One region of the Aeromicrobium sp. PFPM2_SD2 genome, then DNA from elsewhere that is predicted to be linked to it. Evidence: predicted binding sites of a transcription regulator. Region 1 holds the regulator's gene; each other region holds the start of a gene.

Region 1 (5,676 bases):
GCCGGCAAGTCGAGCCTGCTCAACCGGCTCACCGGCGCGGGCGTGCTGGTCGAGGACGCGCTGTTCGCCACCCTGGACCCGACCACCCGCCGCAACCAGACGTCCGACGGCCGCGTCTACACGCTGTCGGACACCGTCGGGTTCGTCCGGCACCTGCCGCACCAGCTGGTCGAGGCGTTCCGCTCGACCCTGGAGGAGGTGGCCGACGCCGACCTCGTGCTGCACGTCGTCGACGGCTCGCACCCCGACCCGGCCAGCCAGCTGGCCGCCGTGCGGGCGGTGTTCGCCGACATCGACGCGCTCCAGGTGCCCGAGATCGTGGTCATCAACAAGGCCGACGCCGCCGACCCGCTGGTGGTCAAGCGCATCCTGACCTCCGAGCCGCACGCGGTCGTGGTCAGCGCGCGCACGGGGGAGGGCATCGACGAGCTGCTCGCTGCGATCGAGGCGGACCTGCCGCGTCCGGCCGAGCTGGTCGACGTCGTGCTGCCCTACGACCGGGGCGACCTGCTGGGCCGCATCCACACCGAGGGCGAGATCGAGGCGCTCGAGCACGAGGGCGACGGCACGCACGTCCAGGCCCGCGTCAACCCCGAGCTCGCGCACGCCCTGTCGGCCTACGCGAGGTAGTCGCTCGGTCGACTCAACGCGCCCCGCCTGCCCCGGGGTGTGGACCGTCGCTCGGACCGTCCGCCCGCGGCGACTAGGCTCGTCCTCGTGCCCACCCCCGACGTGAAGACCGTGCTGAAGGCTGCCGTCGACGCGGTCGGCGGGTCCGAGCGTCCCGGGCAGGTGGCCATGGCCGAGGCGGTCGCCGAGTCGCTGCGCGACGGCGAGCACCTGCTCGTCCAGGCCGGCACCGGCACCGGCAAGTCGCTCGGCTACCTCGTGCCGAGCCTGCTGCACGAGGGCCGGGTCGTCGTCGCCACCGCCACGCTCGCGCTGCAGCACCAGCTGGTCGAGCGCGACCTCCCCGCGCTCGCCGAGGCCGCCGCCGCGACGATGGAGACCGTGCCGCGCTACGCCGTGGTCAAGGGCCGTTCGAACTACGCCTGCCTGCACCGCGTGCGCGAGGGCGCGCCGGACGACCAGGGGGTCCTGGTCGACGTGCCCGAGGGGACGCTCGGGTCGGAGGTCGTCGCGCTGCGCGAGTGGGCCGAGGAGGAGTCCTCGGCCAAGGGCGTCGGCGACCGGGACGCCGCGCCGCGTCACTCCGAGCGCGCCTGGCGGGCGGTCAGCGTCAACCACCGCGAGTGCCTGGGCGCGAGCCGCTGCCCCTACTCCGACGAGTGCTTCGCCGAGCGCGCGCGGGCCGACGCCTGGAACGCCCACGTCGTGGTGACGAACCACGCCATGCTGGCGATCGACGCGGTCGACGGCGTGCCGATGCTGCCCGAGCACGACGCCGTCGTGGTCGACGAGGCGCACGAGCTGGCTGCCCGCGTGACGCAGGCGTCCACCGCCGAGCTCGGCCGGTGCTCGTCGAGCGGGCGGCCCGCCGGGCCCGCAGCTACGTCGACGGTCCCGAGGCCGACGACCTCACCGAGGCCTCCGACGCGCTCGCCGAGGCCCTGGCCCACGTCGAGGCCGGACGCATCGACGCCACGCCCGAGCACCTGCAGATGGCGCTGGAGAACGTCCGCGACGCCGCCCGCGCGTGCCTGTCGGCGTTCCCGCGTGAGAAGACGTCGGCCAAGGATGACGAGGCCGATCCCGGCAAGCAGCAGGCGCAGGCCCACGTCACGGAGGTGCGCCGCATCGCCGAGCGCATGGCCGGCAAGGGCGACACCGAGGTGTTGTGGGCCAGCGACGGGCCCGGACGCGGCGGGCCGCAGCTGCACGTGGCGCCGCTGGACGTGGCGTTCAGCCTGCGCGACAAGCTGTTCAGCGCCAAGACCGTCGTGCTCACCAGCGCGACGCTGACCGTGGGCGGCACGTTCGACTCCACCGCCCGCGGGCTGGGTCTGGTGCCGGGCGACGAGGTGCTGCCCTGGCGCAGCCTGGACGTGGGCTCGCCGTTCGACTACGGCCGTCAGGGCGTCCTGTACGTCGCCAAGCACCTGCCGGTGCCCGGCCGCGACGGCCTCGTGGACGCCCAGCTGGACGAGATCGCCGAGCTGGTCGAGGCGGCCGGCGGACGCACCCTCGGGCTGTTCTCGTCGCGCCGCGCGGCCGAGCGGGCGGCCGAGGCCACGCGCGAGCGGCTGCCGGACCTGGAGATCATGTGCCAGGGCGACGCCCAGCTCAGCGACCTGCAGCGCCGCTTCGCCGAGGAGCCGAGCGCCTGTCTGTTCGGCACGCTGAGCCTGTGGCAGGGCGTCGACCTGCCCGGCGACACGCTGCAGCTCGTCCTCATCGACCGCATCCCGTTCCCGCGACCGGACGACCCGCTCATGAGCGCGCGGCAGCGGCTCGTCGAGAAGCGCGGCGGCAACGGGTTCATGTCCGTCGCCGCGACCCACGCCGGGCTGCTGCTCGCCCAGGGCGCCGGCCGCCTGGTGCGCCGCTCGACCGACCGCGGGGTCGTGGCGATCCTCGACCCGCGCATCGCCACGGCACGCTACGGCGGCTTCCTGGCCGCGTCCCTCCCGCCGATGTGGCGCACCACCGACCCGCAGGTCGTCCGCGAGTCGCTGCGCCGCCTCGACGCCTCCGCCCGGCAGGCTGCCACCGCCTGACTAGGCTGGCGCCATGACCTTCCTGGTGACCGGCGGAGCGGGATACATCGGCGCGCACGTGGTGCGGGCCTTCGGTCAGGCGGGCCTGGACGTGGTCGTCGTGGACGACCTCTCCAGCGGGCACCGCGGATTCGTGCCGGAGTCGGTGCCGCTCGTCGACGCGTCCGTGCTCGACACCGCGACGATGACCCGCGTGCTGCGCGAGCACGACGTGCAGGGCGTCGTGCACCTGGCGGCGTTCAAGTACGCCGGCGTCTCGGTCGAGCGTCCGTTGCACACCTACGAGCAGAACGTGCAGGGCACCGCGAGCCTCCTGGCGGCGATGGCCGAGGCCGGGGTGGCGCGGATCGTGTTCTCCTCCAGCGCCGCCGTCTACGGCACGCCCGACGTCGACGTGGTGACCGAGCAGACGCCGACGCTGCCCGAGTCGCCGTACGGCGAGTCCAAGCTCATCGGGGAGTGGCTGCTGCGCGACGTGGCGCGGGTCAGCGACCTGACCCACACGTCGCTGCGGTACTTCAACGTGGTCGGCTCCGCGACGCCGGACCTGTTCGACACCAGCCCGCACAACCTCTTCCCGGTGGTGGTGGACGCGCTGCGCGAGGGCCGTCGTCCGCGCATCAACGGCGTCGACTACCCGACCGCCGACGGCACCTGCGAGCGCGACTACGTGCACGTCGCCGACCTGGCCGAGGCCCACGTCGTGGCCGCGCGCCGGCTGGTCGACGGGGAGCCGCTCGAGCCGGTCTACAACCTGGGCAGCGGCGACGGCGTGTCGGTGCGGCAGATCATGGACGCGTTCGCCGCGGTGACCGGCACGGACGTCGACCCCGAGATCGCTCCGCGTCGCCCCGGCGACCCCGCCCGCATCGTGGCCTCCGGCGAGCTCGCCGCGCGCGACCTGGGCTGGAAGATGCGCCACTCGATCGAGGACATGGTGGCCTCGGCCTGGCAGGCCGCGCGCGCCTGAGCTCAGACGCGGCGCAGGACGGCGGTGACCTTGCCCAGGATCGTGGCGTGGGTGCCGTCGATGGGGGAGTAGTCCGGGTTGTGCGGCAGCAGCCAGACCTTGCCGTCCTTGCGCTGGAACGTCTTGACCGTCGCCTCGCCGTCGAGCATGGCGGCCACGATCTCGCCGTTCTCGGCGACGGGCTGCTGGCGCACCACGACGTAGTCGCCGCTGCAGATCGCCGCGTCGATCATCGAGTCGCCCTGCACCTCGAGCAGGAAGAGCGTGCCGTCGCCGACCAGTGACTTGGGCAGCGGGAAGACGTCCTCGACCCGCTCCTCGGCCAGGATCGGGCCGCCCGCCGCGATCTTGCCGACCATGGGCACGTAGGTGGCGTCGGGACGCTCGTCGCGCGACCCGGTCTCGTCGACGACCTCGTCGGCCTGGGCGACGGCGGGGCGGACGGCGCCGCCCGGCGCGAAGACCTCGAGCGCGCGCGGCCGGTTGGGGTCGCGGCGGATGTAGCCGAGGCGCTCGAGCGACTTGAGCTGGTGGGACACCGAGGAGGTGCTGACCAGGCCGACCGCGGCACCGATCTCGCGCATGCTCGGCGGGTAGCCCCGGTCGCTGATCTGCTCGCGCAGGAACTCCAGCACACGCCGCTGGCGCGGGGTGAGTCCGTGCTCGTCCGCAGGGCCGTCGGGAAGCTCGCGCACCTCGGTGTCATCGCTCATGGGAGGACGGTAGCGCGTCCGGCGGGGCCAGATCAAACATATGTTCGACGGGTCCGAGGGCGTGTCGCGCGCCCGCAGGAGGCAGCGCTTTCCTGGAACGACGGGGTTTTCCGCCCCGTGATCGACGTCACCGTGGAGAAAGTTCGAAAAGATGTTCGATTCGGGGTGGTGCTTGTCGGTGGGGGTCTGTATTGTCAAACACGTGTTCGATCGAACGCCTGTTCGCACCCGAATGACATCCCGTACGCATGGGCGTCCGGTCGAACGCACCTCAGTCAACCGAACCGTCTCACTTCCCCCTCGGAGGCACGCATGACCACCATCTCCTTCCACGCCCCGGTCGCCCGCACGCAGGCCCCGGTCCGCCTGACGACCCGCGGCAAGCTGGTCCTGTTCGTCGCCGCGCTGGCCGCGATGTTCGCCCTCGCGATCGCGCTGGGCTCGACCACGGCCGCGACCTCTGACCAGGGGGTCGCGATCGAGACGACCGAGGTGACGGTGAAACCGGGCCAGACGCTGTGGCAGATCGCCGGCGCGGCGAACCCCGAGGGCGACCAGCGCGAGACGGTCGACCAGATCATGAAGCTGAACGCGCTGGACTCGGCGGCCGGCCTGCAGATCGGTCACAAGCTGGCCGTGCCGGTCTACTCCGAGTGACGTCGCGGACGGGGTGCCGGCCGGCTGGGAAGACGGTCCGGTGCCCCGTCCGTGTCAGGCCGTGCGTGCGGTCCCGGTGGTGAGAGAGAGGCCCTCCAGCGCATAGAGCACGCTGCCGATCGACGACGAGCGGGCGCCCAGGGCGGCCCGCTCGACGCGTACCTGGGCCGCGACGGGGGCCAGGGCGTGGCGACGCAGCCCGTCGCGGACCCCGTCGATGAGGGGGCGCCGGCGTCCGACAGGTCGCCGCCGATCACCAGCAGCTCGGGTCCCAGCACGTTGGCCAACGCGGCCGCCGCGCGTCCGAGGTAGCGCCCGGCGTCCTCGATCAGGCGCTGCGCGCCCGTGTCGCCGGCGTTGGCCAGGGCGACGAACTCGCGCACCGTCAGCTCGGCCCGGATCGGCGCGAACTGCGAGGTCAGGGCCGATCCGCCGACGTAGGCCTCGAGGCACCCGCGGCTGCCGCACCGGCACAGCGGGCCGGTCTCGTCCATGGTCATGTGGCCGAGCTCGCCGGCCGTGCCGATGCCGCCGCGGTAGACCCGGCCGTCCAGCACGAGCCCGCAGCCGACGCCCGACGACAGCTTCAGGTAGGCCATCGACGAGGTGCCACGTCCGGCGCCGACCGCGTGCTCGGCCAGGGCGCCCAGGTTGGCGT
Region 2 (5,676 bases), on a different contig from region 1:
CTGCGCCTCGGCGGAGCGTCCACGGTGTTCGCGGACGCCCTGCGGACGACCACCTCGGTGAAGGTGCCGGCCAAGGCCGTCTTCGGCCAGAAGGTGCCCGTCACGGTCTCGGTGCAGGGCGCCTCGGGCGTCTCGGCCGGCGGCACGGTGACGCTGAAGGACGGCTCGCGCACGGTCGGCACCGCTCCGGTCCGGAACGGGACGGCGGCGTTCTCCGTGTCCGGTCTGAAGGTCGGCAGCCGCACGCTGACGGCGACGTACGCGGGCACCGCCCGCAGCGCGTCCAGCGCCGGGACGGCGCGCGTCGTCGTCCAGAAGGCGTCCGCCAGCGTCGCGGTCTCGCGGTCGGCCTCGTCGGTGAAGCAGGGCCGTTCGGTGCGGCTCACGGTCGCGGTGCGCGGTGCCGGGCACGTGCCGACCGGCGCGGTGCGCGTCTCGGACGGACGTCGGGTGCTGGGTGTCGGCACGCTGCGGGACGGTCGCGTCGTGCTGACGGTGAAGCCCACCGGACGCCGCCTGCACACGCTGACGGTCGCGTACCTGGGCAGCCGGGACACGGCCGGCCGGACGGTGGCCGTGAAGGTCCGCGTGCGCTGAGGCTCTCCTCTCGCGAGACGCCCCCTTCCGCTGCGGCGGGAGGGGGGCGTCGTGCGTTTCTTGAGCTGGTCGAGCGAGCTTCGGGTGGTTGGTCACCCCCGAGGGGCTGATGACGAGGGGTCGGGTGCGGGCGCGCCTTGGTCTGTCGGGTCGCTCGAGCCTCGCTCCTTGGGCTTGTCGAGAGGAGCTCGTCCAGTCCGAATAAGGCCTGCATTCCTGGGAATCCGGGTGGTTCTTGTCGGACCCGCGAGGTAGGATAGAACAAACGTTCGACACGGGGGTTCTCGGATGCGGATCGACCAGCTGGAGAGGATGCGCGGGGAGCTGCGTGAGCTCGAGGCGTGGTCGCTCACGGACGCGGAGCTGCGTTCCGTCACCGTCGAGATCCAGCGGACGATCGCGAGTCTCACCGAGACGGCCGTGCGGCTGACGAGCGCCGCCGAGGAGCGTGTGCTGCCCCGTGAGGACGGCAACGCCTCGACCGTGGCGTGGCTGGCGGACCAGACCGGGATCGCCCGTCGTGAGGCGTCCCGGCTGGTGAAGCTCTCGCGTCTCGACGCGACCCGAGGCCTCGCGACGCGGGAGGCTTGGGCGTCCGGTGAGGTGTCGACCGAGCAGGCGTCGATCATCCTGACCGCGCTGGACCGGCTGCCGGAGTGGTTCGTGGCCGAGCAGCACGACGACGCCGAGGCCACGCTCCTGCAGCACGCGTCGGACTTCGCGGCCGACGACCTGCGGCGACTGGCGAATCGGATCGTGGAGGTGGTCGACCCGCTCGCTGCGGACGAGGTGATCGGGGAGCAGCTCGAGCGTCAGGAGAAGCAGGCCTGGTCCGAGGCGCACGTGACGTTCACGCCCCGCGGCGACGGCCTCACCTGGGTGCGCGGCGCTCTTCCGGACGTGCAGGCCGACATCCTGCGCACCGTCCTCGAAGGACTCTCCGCACCCCGCCGGCTCGATGCGCTGTTCCGGGACGTTGACGGCGATCACTCCGACACCGAGATCGGCCGCCTCGACCACCCGCGCCGGATGGGCCAGGCCCTGTGTGAGCTGATCGAGCACCTGCCGACCGAGTGCTTCCCGCAGGCAGGAGGCCTCGTCGCCACGGTGACGGTCAACATCGATCTCGACGACCTGAAGCAGCGGGTCTCCCGCGCCACGCTCTCGACGGGATGCGACCTCAGTGCCAGCCAGGCACGCCGGCTGGCCTGCAACGCCGGCATCCTCCCCATCGTGCTGAACGGCGACTCCCAGGTCCTCGACCTCGGCCGTGCCGACCGGCTCCACGACCGGAACCAGCGCATCGCCCTCGCCAAGCGCGACGGCGGCTGCTCGTGGAAGGGCTGTGACAGACCGCCGGCCTGGTGCGAGGCCCACCACCTCAGACCGTGGAGCGAGGGCGGTGAGACCAGCCTCGACAACGGCGCCCTGTTCTGCTTCGCCCACCACCACCTGCTCCACGACAGCGACTGGTCCGCGCGGTTGGCCGAGGACGGCGTCGTCGAGGTCGTCCCGCCACCCAGGATCGATCCGCAGCAGCGACCCCTGCGCCACGCCAGACACGTGAGACTCCGGCCCCTCGTCCCCGCCTAGCCCTGCCCGAGCCTGTCGAGGCCCCGCCGTCACGCGAGGATGAGGTCGTGGACGACGCCGCCCTGCTGAGGGCCTACGACGATCAGCTGCGCACGGACGCCGAGACGCCCAGCGCGGTGTCGGTGGAGCGGCTCGGGCCGCTGCGGCTCGTCACGTTCCGGGGCGGCCGCGGGTTCGTCACCTACCGCGACCTCGATGGTGCCGACGCCGACGAGGTGCGCCGGCTCGTGGCCGAGGGACTGGCCCGGCTCACCGCCGACCCGGACGTCACGCGGGTGGAGTGGAAGACCCGCGGCCACGACCACGCGCCCGGTCTGCACGAGGCGCTGCTCGCCCACGGGTTCGTCGCCGGGGAGACGGAGTCGGTCATGGTCGGGCCGCTCGCAGGCCTCGCCGTCGACGTGCCGCTGCCCGACGGCGTGACGTTGCGTCGGGTCAGCAGCGAGGCCGACGTCCGGGCCATGAGCGCCATGCAGGACGAGGCGTTCGGCGAACCGGTGTCCGAGCGCGAGGCCGACGCCCTGCTGCACCGTCTGTCGCTGGACGACGGCATGGAGCTGTGGGTCGCCGAGGCCGCGGGGGCGATCGTGAGCGCGGGGCGGCTCGAGCCGGTCGCCGGCAGCGACTTCGTCGGCATCTGGGGCGGCGCGACCCTGCCGGCGTGGCGGGGGCGGGGCATCTACCGGGCGCTCACGGCGGCCCGGGCCCGTTCGGGACTGGCCGGCGGCTGGACGCTCGCGCACAGCGACTCGACCGAGTACTCGCGACCGATCCTCGAGCGGGCCGGGCTCCGCAAGGTGTCGACGACGACCCCGTACGAGTGGCGCCGCTGAGGGCGAGCACGTCCCGCGGCTCAGAACCAGTGGTCGAGGTACGGCGCCCGCGCCGTGGCCATGAGCGCGTCCAGCACGTCCACGTCCCCGTGCACGCGGCCCGCACTCGCGAGCGTGCGTGCCCGGACCCCACCGAGGTGCAGCGCGGCCAGGGCGTCGACGCCAAGACGGACGTCGGCCGGCTCGTCCGTGACGCCCACCTGCCCGGCGCCGGACGCGTCCGCCTCGAGGGCGAACGTGCCGCCGGCGATGCCGAGCGGATCGTCCACCTGCAGCACCACGCGTCCGGACGCCTCGTAGGTGCGTGCCGCGAGCGCGGCCGGCACGTCGAGGATCCGGGTCCACAGGTGGTCGAACGTGGTCGTCCGGATGGCGCGCCGGTCGGCGACCATCCACGACAACGGCTCCTCGACCGGGCGCAGGTGCGCGGTCACGCGGGCGACGAGGTCCATCTCCAGCAGCGTGCGCCACAGGGCGGCGTACGCCTCGTCGGTCGCCGCGACCAGCTGGTGCAGGACGACCGTGGACCGCGACATGTCGGCCTCGTCCTCGACCACGCGGTAGACGGCGAAGCCCTGCGGCGTGCCGTCGGCGTCGTCGTGGCGCAGGTGGCGCCAGGCGGACGCGTGGGTGTCGCCCGCGACCTCGCCGACGGTGCCGAGCGTGCGGCGCACGAAGGCCTCGCCCATGACGATGTTGCCGGGCGTCGCGCGGCGGACCCGGTCGAGGACGCGCTCGGCGTCGGGACGCAGCCGATCGGGCTCGACCAGGTGCGTGCGGCCGCTGGTCTCCGGGCCCGCCACCGGGCGCGGCGGGTGTCGACCTCGAGGTCGGCGCCATGGCCGACGGGGCGAACCCGAAGCGCCCGTAGATCGTGGCCTCCGAGACGGTCAGCATGGCCATCGCCAGGCCGGCGTCCGCGGCGGTGCGCAGCTCCGAGCCCAGCAGGTTGCGGGCGATGCCGCGCCGGCGGTGGGTGGGGGCGACGGTGACGCCACTCGATCGCCCACGCCGGCACCGCGGCGCCGCCGGGCACCGTCAGCTCCGAGGTCCAGCTCTCGAGCGTGCCGACCGGCGTGGCCGGCTCCGCGGCGGTGTCGTCCCACACGGCGACGTGGCGGTGGTGGGCTGCGCAGGTCGTGACGCGCGTCCAGGGCGGCCGGCGTCCCGCGCCCCGTTCCAGGAAGCCACGCCGCACCGCCTGCACCCAGGCGTCGTGGGTCGGCGGTCGGCGGTGTCGACCAGGCCCAGCCGCAGGCCGCGGCTCGCGAGCTCGTCCTGGGCCCGGTCGTCGACCGGACGAGCGGCGGCGTCGACGCTCACGCGACCACCACGCCGGCGGACGTCCACTCGGTGCGCACGCGCTCGAGGTTCTCCGGTGTGACCGCGGCGGTCAACGACTCGAGGACCCGCACCCGGAACCCGGCCGCCGCGGCGTCCAGCACCGTCGCGCGGACGCAGTGGTCGGTGGCGATGCCGCAGACGTCCACGTCGGTGACGTCGTGGGCGCGCAGCCAGTCGGCCAGGCCGGTGCCGCCGGCGCTGCCCTCGAAGCCGGAGTAGGCGGCCTCGTACTCGCCCTTGTCGAAGATCGCCGCGAACAGGTCGTCGGTCAGCGGCGCCTCGAGCTCGGCGCCGGGCGTGCCGACGACGCAGTGCGGCGGCCAGGAGTCGACGTAGTCGGGGGTGTCGCTGAAGTGCGGGCCCGGGTCGACGTGGTGGTCGCGGGTGGCGACGACGTGGTCGTACCCGTGCTCGGACGCCAGGAGGTCGCGGACGTCCTCGGCCACGCGGTGCCCGCCGGCGACGGCCAGCGACCCGCCCTCGCAGAAGTCGACCTGCACGTCGACCACGACCAGCGCCCTCATCGGACGCCCTCGTAGACGGTCGGCAGCACGGGCTCGCCGCGCGAGAGCTGGCACGCCGACGGCGGCAGCTCCTCCAGCGACGCGTCGAGCCGCTTGCGGGCGTCGTCGAGCGTGGAGTGGTCGACGCGCTCGCCGCCCTTCACCAGCTCGACCAGCAGCGGACGGTCGTCGCCGTCGTCGACCGGCGCCACGTCCACCCCGATCACCTCGTGGGTCGCGACGCCCCGGCCGTCCCGGCGGCGCAGCGCCTGCTTGCGCCCGCCGGTGGACGCCTTGTCCTTGGACTTCTTGGCCACCGGCACCATGCGTCCGTCGGTGCCCTCGCGGGAGACGAGTTTGTAGACGAAGCCGGACGTCGGCGCGCCGGACCCGGTCACGAGCGCCGTGCCGACGCCGTAGCCGTCGACCGGCGCCTGCGCGAGGGCGGCGATGGCGAACTCGTCCAGGTCGCTGGTGACGATGATGCGCGTGTCGTGGCGCCGAGGGAGTCCAGCTGCTGGCGCACCTCGGCGGCCAGCGAGACGAGGTCGCCGGAGTCCAGGCGCACCGCGCCCAGGCGCGGGCCGGCGACGTCGACGGCGGTGCGCACGGCCTCGGCCACGTCGTAGGTGTCGACGAGCACGGTGGTTCCGGTGCCCAGCGACTCGACCTGGCCGACGAAGGCGTCGCGCTCGGAGTCGTGCAGCAGGGTGAACGAGTGCGCGCTCGTGCCCGTGGTCGGGACGCCCCAGGTGCGTCCGGCCTCGAGGTTGGACGTCGCACCGAAGCCGGCGACGTAGGCGGCC
Region 3 (4,966 bases), on a different contig from region 1:
GGCTGGAGACGTTGACGACGTGACCACCGGGCGACTGCAGGAGCGCGGGCAGGAGTCCGCGGGTGAGGTCGACGGGGGCCTGGAAGTTGATCGCCATGACCCAGTCGAACTCCTCCTTCGTCACGTCCAGGAAGCCGCCGCCGAGCGCGACGCCGGCGTTGTTGACGAGCAGGTCGACCCACGGGGACGCCGCGAGGACCGGGCCACGAGCGCGTCCAGCGAGCCGGTGTCGGCCAGGTCGGCGACCTCGGTGTGGACGGCGAGCCCGGCGTGCTGCGTCCGGATGCGGCGGGCGACGTCCTCGAGCCGCGTCGCGTCACGGTCGACGAGCACGAGGTGCGCGCCGCGGTCGGCGAGCTGGAGCGCCATCTGCTCCCCCATGCCGCTGGCGGCACCGGTGAGCACGACGTGGGCGCCGGCGAAGGCGAAGGGCGGGAGCGACGTGGCAGGCCTCTCGGGTCAGGCGCCGGCCGCGACGGGCTCGGCGGACGCGTGGGTGCGCGGGGCGACCGGCGCGAGCGTCCGGTCCAGGTCGGTGCGCAGCGTGTGCACGGAGTCCAGGACGTAGTTCTGACGCACCTGCCACGGCCACTTGTCGCCCTGTCGCGGGAACGCGTCGATGGACCGCTGGACGTAGCCGGCGGCCAGGTCGAGCAGCGGCTGCGGGGCCAGCGATGCGTCCGGCTGCGGCGCGACGGCGGCGTGCCCGCGGCGGTCCATCCAGGTCAGCACCTTGGTGACCAGGCGGTGGGTCAGGTCGGCCCGCAGCGTCCAGGACGCGTTGGTGTAGCCGATGCAGACGGCGAAGTTCGGGACGCCGGTGATCATCGCGCCGTTCCAGACGTACTGGTCGGCGAGCGGGACGCGCACGCCGTCGACGTGCGGCTCGATGCCGCCGAAGGCGAGCAGCTTGAGCCCGGTGGCGGTGACCACGACGTCGGCCTCGAGCACCTCGCCGGTCGTCAGGCGGACGCCCTCGGGGACGAAGCGGTCGATGTGCGCGGTGACGACGGACGCGTCGCCGGCCTTGACCGCCCGGAACAGGTCGCCGCTGGGGATGGCGCACAGCCGCTGGTCCCACGGGTCGTACGTGGGGGTGAAGTGGTCGGCGACCGTCTGCGCGTCCCCGACGACCTTCGTGGCCAGGCCGGTCAGCAGCTTGCGCGCGGTCTGCGGACGGCGTCGGCAGAACTGGTAGAACGCCGTGCTGAAGGCGATGTTCTTGGCGCGGACGGCGCGGTGCGCGAGCGCCGGGGGCAGCGCCTTCTTGAGCCGCTCGGCGTTCTTGTCCGTCGCCGGGACGGCGCTGATCCAGGTCGGGGTGCGCTGGAGCATCGTCACGTGCGCGGCGGCGTTCTCGCCCTGGAGCATCGAGGGCACGAGCGTGACCGCGGTGGCGCCGGAGCCGATGACGACCACGCGCTTGCCGGACAGGTCGACGTCCTCGGGCCAGAACTGCGGGTGCAGCACCTCGCCCGCGAAGTCGTCGACGCCCTCGAAGACGGGGGCGTGCGGCTGCTCGTAGTCGTAGTAGCCCGCGCAGGAGTAGAGGAAGCCGCAGGTCATCGTGCGACGCTCGCCGGTGCGCGGGTCCTCGATGATGAGCGTCCAGCGCGACGTGCTGGTGTCGAAGTCGGCCCCGACCACCTTGCTGGAGTACTGGATCCGCTCGGCGATGCCGAACTCGTCCGCGGTGTCGCGGATGTACTGCAGGATCGACGCGCCGTCGGCGAGCGAACGGCCGTCGCGCCACGGCTTGAAGGCGTAGCCGAGCGTGTACATGTCCGAGTCCGAGCGGACGCCCGGGTAGCGGAACAGGTCCCAGGTGCCGCCCATCGCCTCGCGCGCCTCGAGGATCGCGTAGGTCTTGCCCGGGGCCTGGGTCTGGAGCCGGTAGGCGGCGCCGACGCCGGACAGGCCGGCCCCGACGACGACGACGTCGACGTGCTGCGTGGTCTCGCTCATGCCTTCCAGGATGAGCGACCGGTCCGCGGCACACTTGACCTGGCGCGACAACTACTTGACCCTGGACGACATGGCGTACATCCGGTCGGCCGGCCTGCGCGGCTTCGCCGGCCTGGTCCGCGAGCACGGCGGCGACCCCGAGACGATGGCCCGGCGCGTCCGGCTCCCGGTCGAGGCGCTGCACGACGACGAGCTGCTGGTCGAGGACCTCGCGCTCGCCCGGGTGCTCGAGCTCGCGGCCGCCGAGCTCGGCCTCCCCGACCTCGGCCTGCGGCTCTCCGAGCGCCAGGACCTGGCGATGCTGGGCCCGCTCGCGGTGGCCATCCAGCACTCCCCCACGCTCGGCGAGGCGCTGGCCTGCTGCGCGCGCTACCTGTTCGTCCACGCACGGGGCCTGAGCCTGGAGGCCGTCCCCGACCCGCACGGGACGGCGGGCGTCGTGGCCCTGCGCTACGGGACGCCGGCCGGCGACGTCTTCCGCCAGGGAGCCGACGTCGGGCTGGGCTTCCTCCACCGCTCGATCCGCGCCCTGCACGGCGGTGGCTACGGGCTGCACGGCGGTGGCTACGGGCTGCGCGGCGTGGAGGTGCCGCACCGCCCGCTGGCGCCGCTCGCGCGGTACGAGGAGTTCTTCGGCGCGCCGGTGACCACGGGCGCGCCCGAGGCCCTGCTGCGCGTCCCGGTGAGCCTCATGGACCGTCCGCTCGGCGACGCCGACCAGACCGTCCGCGTCCTCGCGCTCGAGCACCTGGCCCGCTACGGCGACGCCCCGGGCACGGACGCCACGACGCGCGTGCGCTCGGCGCTGGAGCAGGCGCTGGGCACGACGAGCACCGAGATCGGGTCGGTCGCGGCGGTGCTGGCCGTCCACCCGCGCACGCTGCAGCGCCGGCTCGAGGCGGAGGGCACCACGTTCGCCGCCGTCCTCGACGGCCTGCGCCGCGACCGGGCGCGGACCTACCTGACGACGACCGACATGCCGATGACCCAGGTCGCGGCGGCCCTGGGACTGTCCGAGCAGTCGGCGCTGACCCGCTGCGCCCGGCGCTGGTGGGGACGGTCGCCGCGGGAGGTGCGGAGCGCGGGTGCGGTTGCTCCGTGAGTTGGTCGGCGGGCCTTGGGTGGTTGGTCACGCGAGGGGGCTGATGACGACGGAGAGTGGGGGCGCGGCTTGGTTCGTCGGCTCGCCCGAGGCCGCTCCGTGCGCGCGCAGGAACGAGCGCGTCCCGTCCGGGAAAGTCCTGGATTTCGGGGGATTTCGGTGGTTCTTGTCGGACGCGCGAGGTACGATAGAACAAACGTTCGACGTGGGGGTTTCGGATGCTGATCGACCAGCTGAAGGGGTTGCTGGACGACACGCGTGCGCTCGAGCTGTGGCAGCTGACCGATGCCGAGATCCGTGAGGTGCTGGCGGCGTCGCAGCAGGCGATCTCCGGTCTGCAGTCACTGGTGACTCGTCTGACCGGCGCCGCCGAGGACCGCGCCCTCCCACGTGAGGATGGCAACGCCTCCACGGTGGCCTGGCTGGCAAGCGCGACCGGCATCGCCCGGCGTGAGGCGTCGAGGCTGGTCAAGCTCTCGCGTCTCGACGCGACGCGTGGTCTGGCGACGCGGGAGGCTTGGGCGTCCGGTGAGGTGTCGACCGAGCAGGCAGCGATCATCCTGACCGCGCTGGACCGGTTGCCGGAGTGGTTCGTGGCCGAGCAGCACGACGACGCCGAGGCCACGTTGCTCGGCCACGCGAAGGAGTTCGCCGCCGACGACCTGCGCCGGCTGGCGAACCGGGTCGTCGAGGTCGTGGACCCCCTGGCCGCCGACGAAGTGATCGGGGAACAGCTCGAACGGCAGGAGAAGCAGGCCTGGTCCGAGGCACACGTGACGTTCACGCCCCGCGGCGACGGGCTGACCTGGGTGCGCGGCGCTCTTCCGGACGTGCAGGCCGACATGCTGCGCACCGTCCTCGAAGGACTCTCTGCACCCCGGCGGCTCGATGCGCTGTTCCGGGACGTGGACGGCGATCACTCCGACACCGAGATCGGCCGGCTCGACCACCCGCGGCGGATGGGCCAGGCGTTCTGCGAGCTGATCGAGCACCTGCCCAGCGAGTGTTTCCCGCAAGCGGGGGGCCTCATGGCCACGGTCACGGTCAACCTCGACTACGACGACCTGCAGCAGCAGGTCTCACGGGCCACGCTCTCCACGGGATGCGACCTCAGCGCCAGCCAGGCACGCCGGCTGGCCTGCAACGCGAACATCCTGCCGATGGTTTTCGGCGGCGACTCCCAGCTGCTCGACCTCGGCCGTGCCGACCGGCTCCACGACCGGAACCAGCGCATCGCCTTGACCAAGCGTGACGGTGGCTGCTCCTGGAAGGGCTGCGACCGACCACCCGCCTGGTGCGAAGCCCACCACCTCAGACCATGGAGCGAGGGCGGTGAGACATCCGTCGACAACGGGGCGCTGTTCTGCTTCGCCCACCACCACCTGCTGCACGACAGCGACTGGTCCGCCCGCCTCGCCGAGGACGGCGTCGTCGAGGTCGTCCCACCACCACGCATCGACCCACAGCAGCGACCCCTGCGCCACGCCAGGCACGTGAAGCTGCGCCCGCTCGTGCCCGCCTAGCGCGGCCTGAGCCTGTCGACGTCTCCTCTCGACAACCTCGGGGAGGGAGGCGCGTCGTTCGAGGAGCAGGCACCCTCGGTCCCTGAGCTCGTCGAAGGGACTCCGCGGCGAGGGGGCGCGACGCCCGCACCGGACGGCGGAGCCTCGTGGTCGGGATGACAGGATTTGAACCTGCGACCCTCCGCTCCCAAAGCGGATGCGCTACCAAGCTGCGCTACATCCCGGTGCCGGCCGAGCCGGCGTCTCACTCTAGAGGACCCGACGTGCCCCCAGCACCACCACGGTACGAGGAGCTCGCCGCTCCCCTCACGGTGCTGATGGACCATCGCGGACCCCGCTGCGGCAGCACCACGGTGGTCGCGGTGGACGGTCCGAG
Region 4 (3,976 bases), on a different contig from region 1:
ACGAGGTCGACCGAGCTCGCGACGGTCGGGACGACGAAGCGGCTGCCGATGTTCTCCCCGGCCAGCAGCGGCAGGGTGCACATCTTGACCAGGGCCTGACGCGCCGAGCTGGCGTGGATGGAGGCCATGCCGGGCAAGCCGGCGTTGAGCGCGAGGAGCAGGTCGAGGCACTCGGCCGCCCGGACCTCGCCGATCACGAGGCGGCTCGGGCGCATGCGCAGCGCCTCCTTCACGAGGTCGCGGAGCGTGACCTCGCCGGTGCCCTCGAGCCCGGCCTGGCGCGTCTGCAGACTGACCCAGTCAGGCACCCGGCACTGCAGCTCGTAGACCTCTTCGACCGAGATGAGCCGCTGGCTGCCGGGGATGGAGGACGCGAGGCAGTTCAGCAGTGTCGTCTTGCCGGCCTGGGTGCCGCCCGAGACGACGATGTTGAGACCGGCACGGACGGCGGCGTCGAGGAAGTGCGCCGTGTGCTGGTCGATCGTGCCGAGGGTGACGAGGTCGTCCAGCGAGTGCGCTGCGGCGACGAACTTGCGGATGTTGACGGCCGCGAACCCCCGACTGATGCCCTCGAGCACCACGTGGAGCCGGTGGCCGCCGGGCAGCATGGCGTCCACGAACGGGGTGGAGAGGTCGAGTCGCCGGCCGGACGTCGAGAGCATCCGCTCCACGAGCTCGCGGACCTGCTCGGTGGTGAGCATGACGCTGGTCAGCTCGTGCCTGCCGCCGCGGGCCACGAAGACCCGGGCGGGGTCGTTGATCCAGATCTCCTCGACCTCGGGGTCGTCCAGGAAGGGCTGGAGCGGCCCGAGACCGCTCACGTCGGCGACCAGTCGCTCGATCTCCAGCTCGGGCTCGGCCAGGGCGCTGACCGTGCCGGTGAGGCTGCGCTGCTCGTGGTCGCGGACGACCTCGCGGGCGATGCGCTGCACCTCGTGCGCCTCGACGACCGGGTCGATGCGCTGGGCGCGGACGGCGTGGCGCACCTTGTCGGCCAAGGTGCCGGACGCGCGGTCTGCCATGTCGATGCCTTCCCCCGAACGGCACGTACCTGCTGATCGTCAGCGGAACGACGGGCGAAAGGCAACCCTCCGACCGCAGTGGTGTGGACGAGCGGGACGGTCGTCTCGTCCACAGGCGGGGCTCGGCGGCGCGGCGTCCACAGGCCGGTGGCGACCCTCGTTCCTGTCGGCAGCGGCGCCTATGGTGGGAACATCAGTTCGATTCGGGGGAATCATGGTCGCAGAGCTCGTGCAGGTGGAGGCGCCGCTGGCGTTCCTGGACGAGCTGGAGCGTGCCCTCGACAGGGCTGACCCGACGGCGTACCTGGAGCAGTCGCCGACGCAGGCGCGGCAGACCGCGATGCGGATCCAACGGCTGCAGGCCCGGCTCGCGGCGCACAGTGCCGCGGCCGTGCGGGCGGTCGACGCTCTCGTCCCGGTCGGCACCGCCGGGTCGACGGGAACCGCCGACCTCCTGGCCCGCGACTTCGGCCGCGACCGGCGTGCGGCCGGCCGTCAGGTGCGTCTCGCCGACGCCTTGGGTGAGCGCACCGCGACGGAGAAGGCGCTCGCGAACGGGCTCATCACGGAGTGGCAGGCGGCATTGATCGTGAACACGCTCCGCGGCGTGCCCGAAGAACACCGCGACCGGTGCGAGCAGACGCTGATCGCCGCCGCCCAGACGCTGTCGGCCAAGGACCTGTCCCGCCGTGCCAAGCGGATCGCCGACGTCTACGCACCCAAGCCGGAGGTGGACCGGCTCGAGAACGAGTCGCTCGAGGCCCAGGAGGCCCGCGCGTGGGAGCGGACCTCGTTCTGGATGGTCGACGACCGCGACGGCACCTGGCGAGGCAGCTTCACCCTGCCCGACCTGCAGGCCGAGATGCTCCGCACGATGCTCGACGCCTTCACTGCACCCCGGCAGGCTTCGACAGGCTCAGCCAGCGGAACCGCCCCTGAACCTGTCGAGGGAACGCTCACCCAACGACAGGGCCACGCGTTCGCCCACCTGATCGAGAAGATGCCCGTCGACGGGCTGCCCCAGTCCGGCACCACCGCCGCGACCCTCGTCATCACCACCGACCTGAAGGACCTCCAGTCCGGACTCGCCGCCTCGACCATCGCCACCGGCACCCGGCTCTCCGCCGGCGAGACCCGGCGCCTGGCCTGCTCGGCCGGCATCATCCCCGCCGTCCTCGACGGCAGATCCCTCCCGCTCGACCTCGGACGGACGAAACGGCTGTTCACCAAGCACCAGAAGATCGCCCTCGGGCTCCGCGACCTGGGCTGCGTGGCGCCCGGGTGCGACCGACCACCCGCCTGGTCCGAGGTCCACCACCCGATCCCCTGGAGCCAGGGTGGCGAGACGAACCTCGACAACGCCGTCCTGCTCTGCCCCCGACACCACCACCAGGCCCACCAGCAGGACTGGCAGTTCCGTCGAGCATCGGACGGCCGCGTCCAGACCCGCGGACCCGACGGCGAGTGGAAGGACGACCGACGATGGCGCCCTTCGACAGGCTCAGGGAGCGGCCCTTCGACCGACTCAGGAAGCGCCCCTCCGACAGGCTCAGGGAGCGGGACTCCAGGGAGTGGGGGCTAGAGGTGGTCGGGGACGATGAGGGCGTCCGGGTCCTGGCGAGGCGGCATGGCCGCGACCGCCACCCGCAGCGTGGCCACGCCGGCCTCCACCTGCTTGCGCCGCTTGCGCTCGCTCGTGCCGTCCCAGGCGCCGGGCTCGGCCCGGTCGGCCAGGTCGCGCAGCGCCGACTCGGCCGCCTCGGCGTACTCCTCGTCGGAGAACTCCGGCGTCGCACCGACCGTCGGGCGCTCGGGCAGCGCGGTCAGGCCGCCGATCACGATCTTGCTGGACGCCGACAGCAGGCGGTAGCGGGCCATCTTGGGCAGCTCCTCCCACGTGGCCGCGCCGACCTTCTTGCGCATGAAGCCCGGCAGGGTCCCGAACGACTGCCGCGCCACGGCCGCGACCGCGACGGTCATCTCGTGCTCGGTGAACCTCATGCTTCCTCCTGCGTCGTCGGCCACGACCGTACTGGAGGTGCCCCTCGCGGCCCGTCGCCAACCCCGGCCCTTGCGTTCCCCTCACGAAGGGAGGATGGTGAAAGGCTCACGGCGCCCACGAGGACGCGCTGCCGGTCCGGCACCGTCCCTCCTGCGCCACCCCACGCCAGGAGGTTCTCCATGGCACTCGACATCGCCCTGCGCGCCTTGCCCGCCCACTGCCTCGTCACCCTCAGCGGCGAGCTCGACCTCGCCAACGCCCGCGCGTTCGGCAGCTTCCTGTCCACCGAGCTGGAGGACTGCCGGCACGACGTCGTCGTCGACCTGCGCGGCCTGGACTTCCTCGACGCCGCCGGCATCGGCGCGCTCGTCGGCGCCTCCGCGCGTCCCGACGGGGAGCCGAGCCGCGTGAGCGTCCTGTGCGACGCCCCGCGCCTCGTGCGGCTGTTCCGCCTCACCGGCACCGTCGAGCGGCTGGGGGTCCACGGGCCCCGCCGCCGAGGAGCCGAGCCCGGCCCTCGTCTGAGACCGGCGAGCGGTCAGCGGACGGTGAAGGCCGCCCACACCGTCTTGCCGTGCCGGTCGCGCGGCTCCACGCCCCAGAAGTCGCTGAGCACGTCGACGAGCACCAGGCCCCGGCCGCCCTCGAGCCCGTCCTCGGTCGTGCCGTCGGCGTGGCGCACGGTCTCCTCCACGTCGCGCACCACCGGCATCCGCGACGACCGGTCACGCACCCGCACCAGCACCCGATGGGGGTCCACGACGATCGAGACGGTGAACGGCGTCCCTGCGTGCGCCGCCGCGTTGGTGGCCAGCTCGCCGACGACCAGCTGGACGTCCGGCGACAGGAGCGGCAGGTCGCACTCCTCGAGCGCCTCGCGCACGAAGAGCCGCGCCTCGGCCGCGCTCGACGGCTCAGGAGACAGCAGCAGGTGGCGCGTCCACCGTGCTTC

Evidence for each region. Region 1 encodes LexA, which represses DNA repair genes until DNA is damaged. Its sites were predicted from a motif close to TCGAACANNTGTTCGA; they were not measured.
Region 2: the regulator LexA is predicted to act here: its motif matches at 855-870, upstream of AC2W7G_RS04310 (HNH endonuclease signature motif containing protein).
Region 3: the regulator LexA is predicted to act here: its motif matches at 3,256-3,271, upstream of AC2W7G_RS08240 (HNH endonuclease signature motif containing protein).
Region 4: the regulator LexA is predicted to act here: its motif matches at 1,209-1,224, upstream of AC2W7G_RS10025 (HNH endonuclease signature motif containing protein).

The regions. Positions count from the first base shown of each region.
Region 1 is NZ_JBNFNZ010000002.1:16,456-22,131, forward strand. It holds gene hflX (GTPase HflX) at 1-630, shown strand, start outside; partial or broken gene AC2W7G_RS00585 (ATP-dependent DNA helicase) at 718-2,678, shown strand; gene galE (UDP-glucose 4-epimerase GalE) at 2,692-3,648, shown strand; gene lexA (transcriptional repressor LexA) at 3,651-4,361, opposite strand; gene AC2W7G_RS00600 (LysM peptidoglycan-binding domain-containing protein) at 4,674-5,018, shown strand; gene AC2W7G_RS00605 (ROK family protein) at 5,006-5,676, opposite strand, start outside.
Region 2 is NZ_JBNFNZ010000046.1:2,063-7,738, reverse strand. It holds gene AC2W7G_RS04315 (esterase-like activity of phytase family protein) at 1-597, shown strand, start outside; gene AC2W7G_RS04310 (HNH endonuclease signature motif containing protein) at 886-2,190, shown strand; gene AC2W7G_RS04305 (GNAT family N-acetyltransferase) at 2,238-3,023, shown strand; gene AC2W7G_RS04300 (sterol carrier protein domain-containing protein) at 3,044-3,826, opposite strand; partial or broken gene AC2W7G_RS04295 (GNAT family N-acetyltransferase) at 3,885-4,013, opposite strand; gene AC2W7G_RS04290 (isochorismatase family protein) at 4,343-4,891, opposite strand; partial or broken gene AC2W7G_RS04285 (nicotinate phosphoribosyltransferase) at 4,888-5,676, opposite strand, start outside.
Region 3 is NZ_JBNFNZ010000138.1:190-5,155, reverse strand. It holds partial or broken gene AC2W7G_RS08260 (SDR family NAD(P)-dependent oxidoreductase) at 1-124, opposite strand, end outside; gene AC2W7G_RS08255 (SDR family NAD(P)-dependent oxidoreductase) at 121-405, opposite strand; gene AC2W7G_RS08250 (flavin-containing monooxygenase) at 460-1,965, opposite strand; gene AC2W7G_RS08245 (AraC family transcriptional regulator) at 2,036-3,067, shown strand; gene AC2W7G_RS08240 (HNH endonuclease signature motif containing protein) at 3,286-4,590, shown strand; tRNA gene AC2W7G_RS08235 (tRNA-Pro) at 4,738-4,814, opposite strand; partial or broken gene AC2W7G_RS08230 (nucleoside/nucleotide kinase family protein) at 4,953-4,966, shown strand, end outside.
Region 4 is NZ_JBNFNZ010000195.1:161-4,136, reverse strand. It holds partial or broken gene AC2W7G_RS10030 (TadA family conjugal transfer-associated ATPase) at 1-1,022, opposite strand, end outside; gene AC2W7G_RS10025 (HNH endonuclease signature motif containing protein) at 1,237-2,604, shown strand; gene AC2W7G_RS10020 (hypothetical protein) at 2,601-3,023, opposite strand; partial or broken gene AC2W7G_RS10015 (STAS domain-containing protein) at 3,204-3,473, shown strand; gene AC2W7G_RS10010 (ATP-binding protein) at 3,563-3,976, opposite strand, start outside.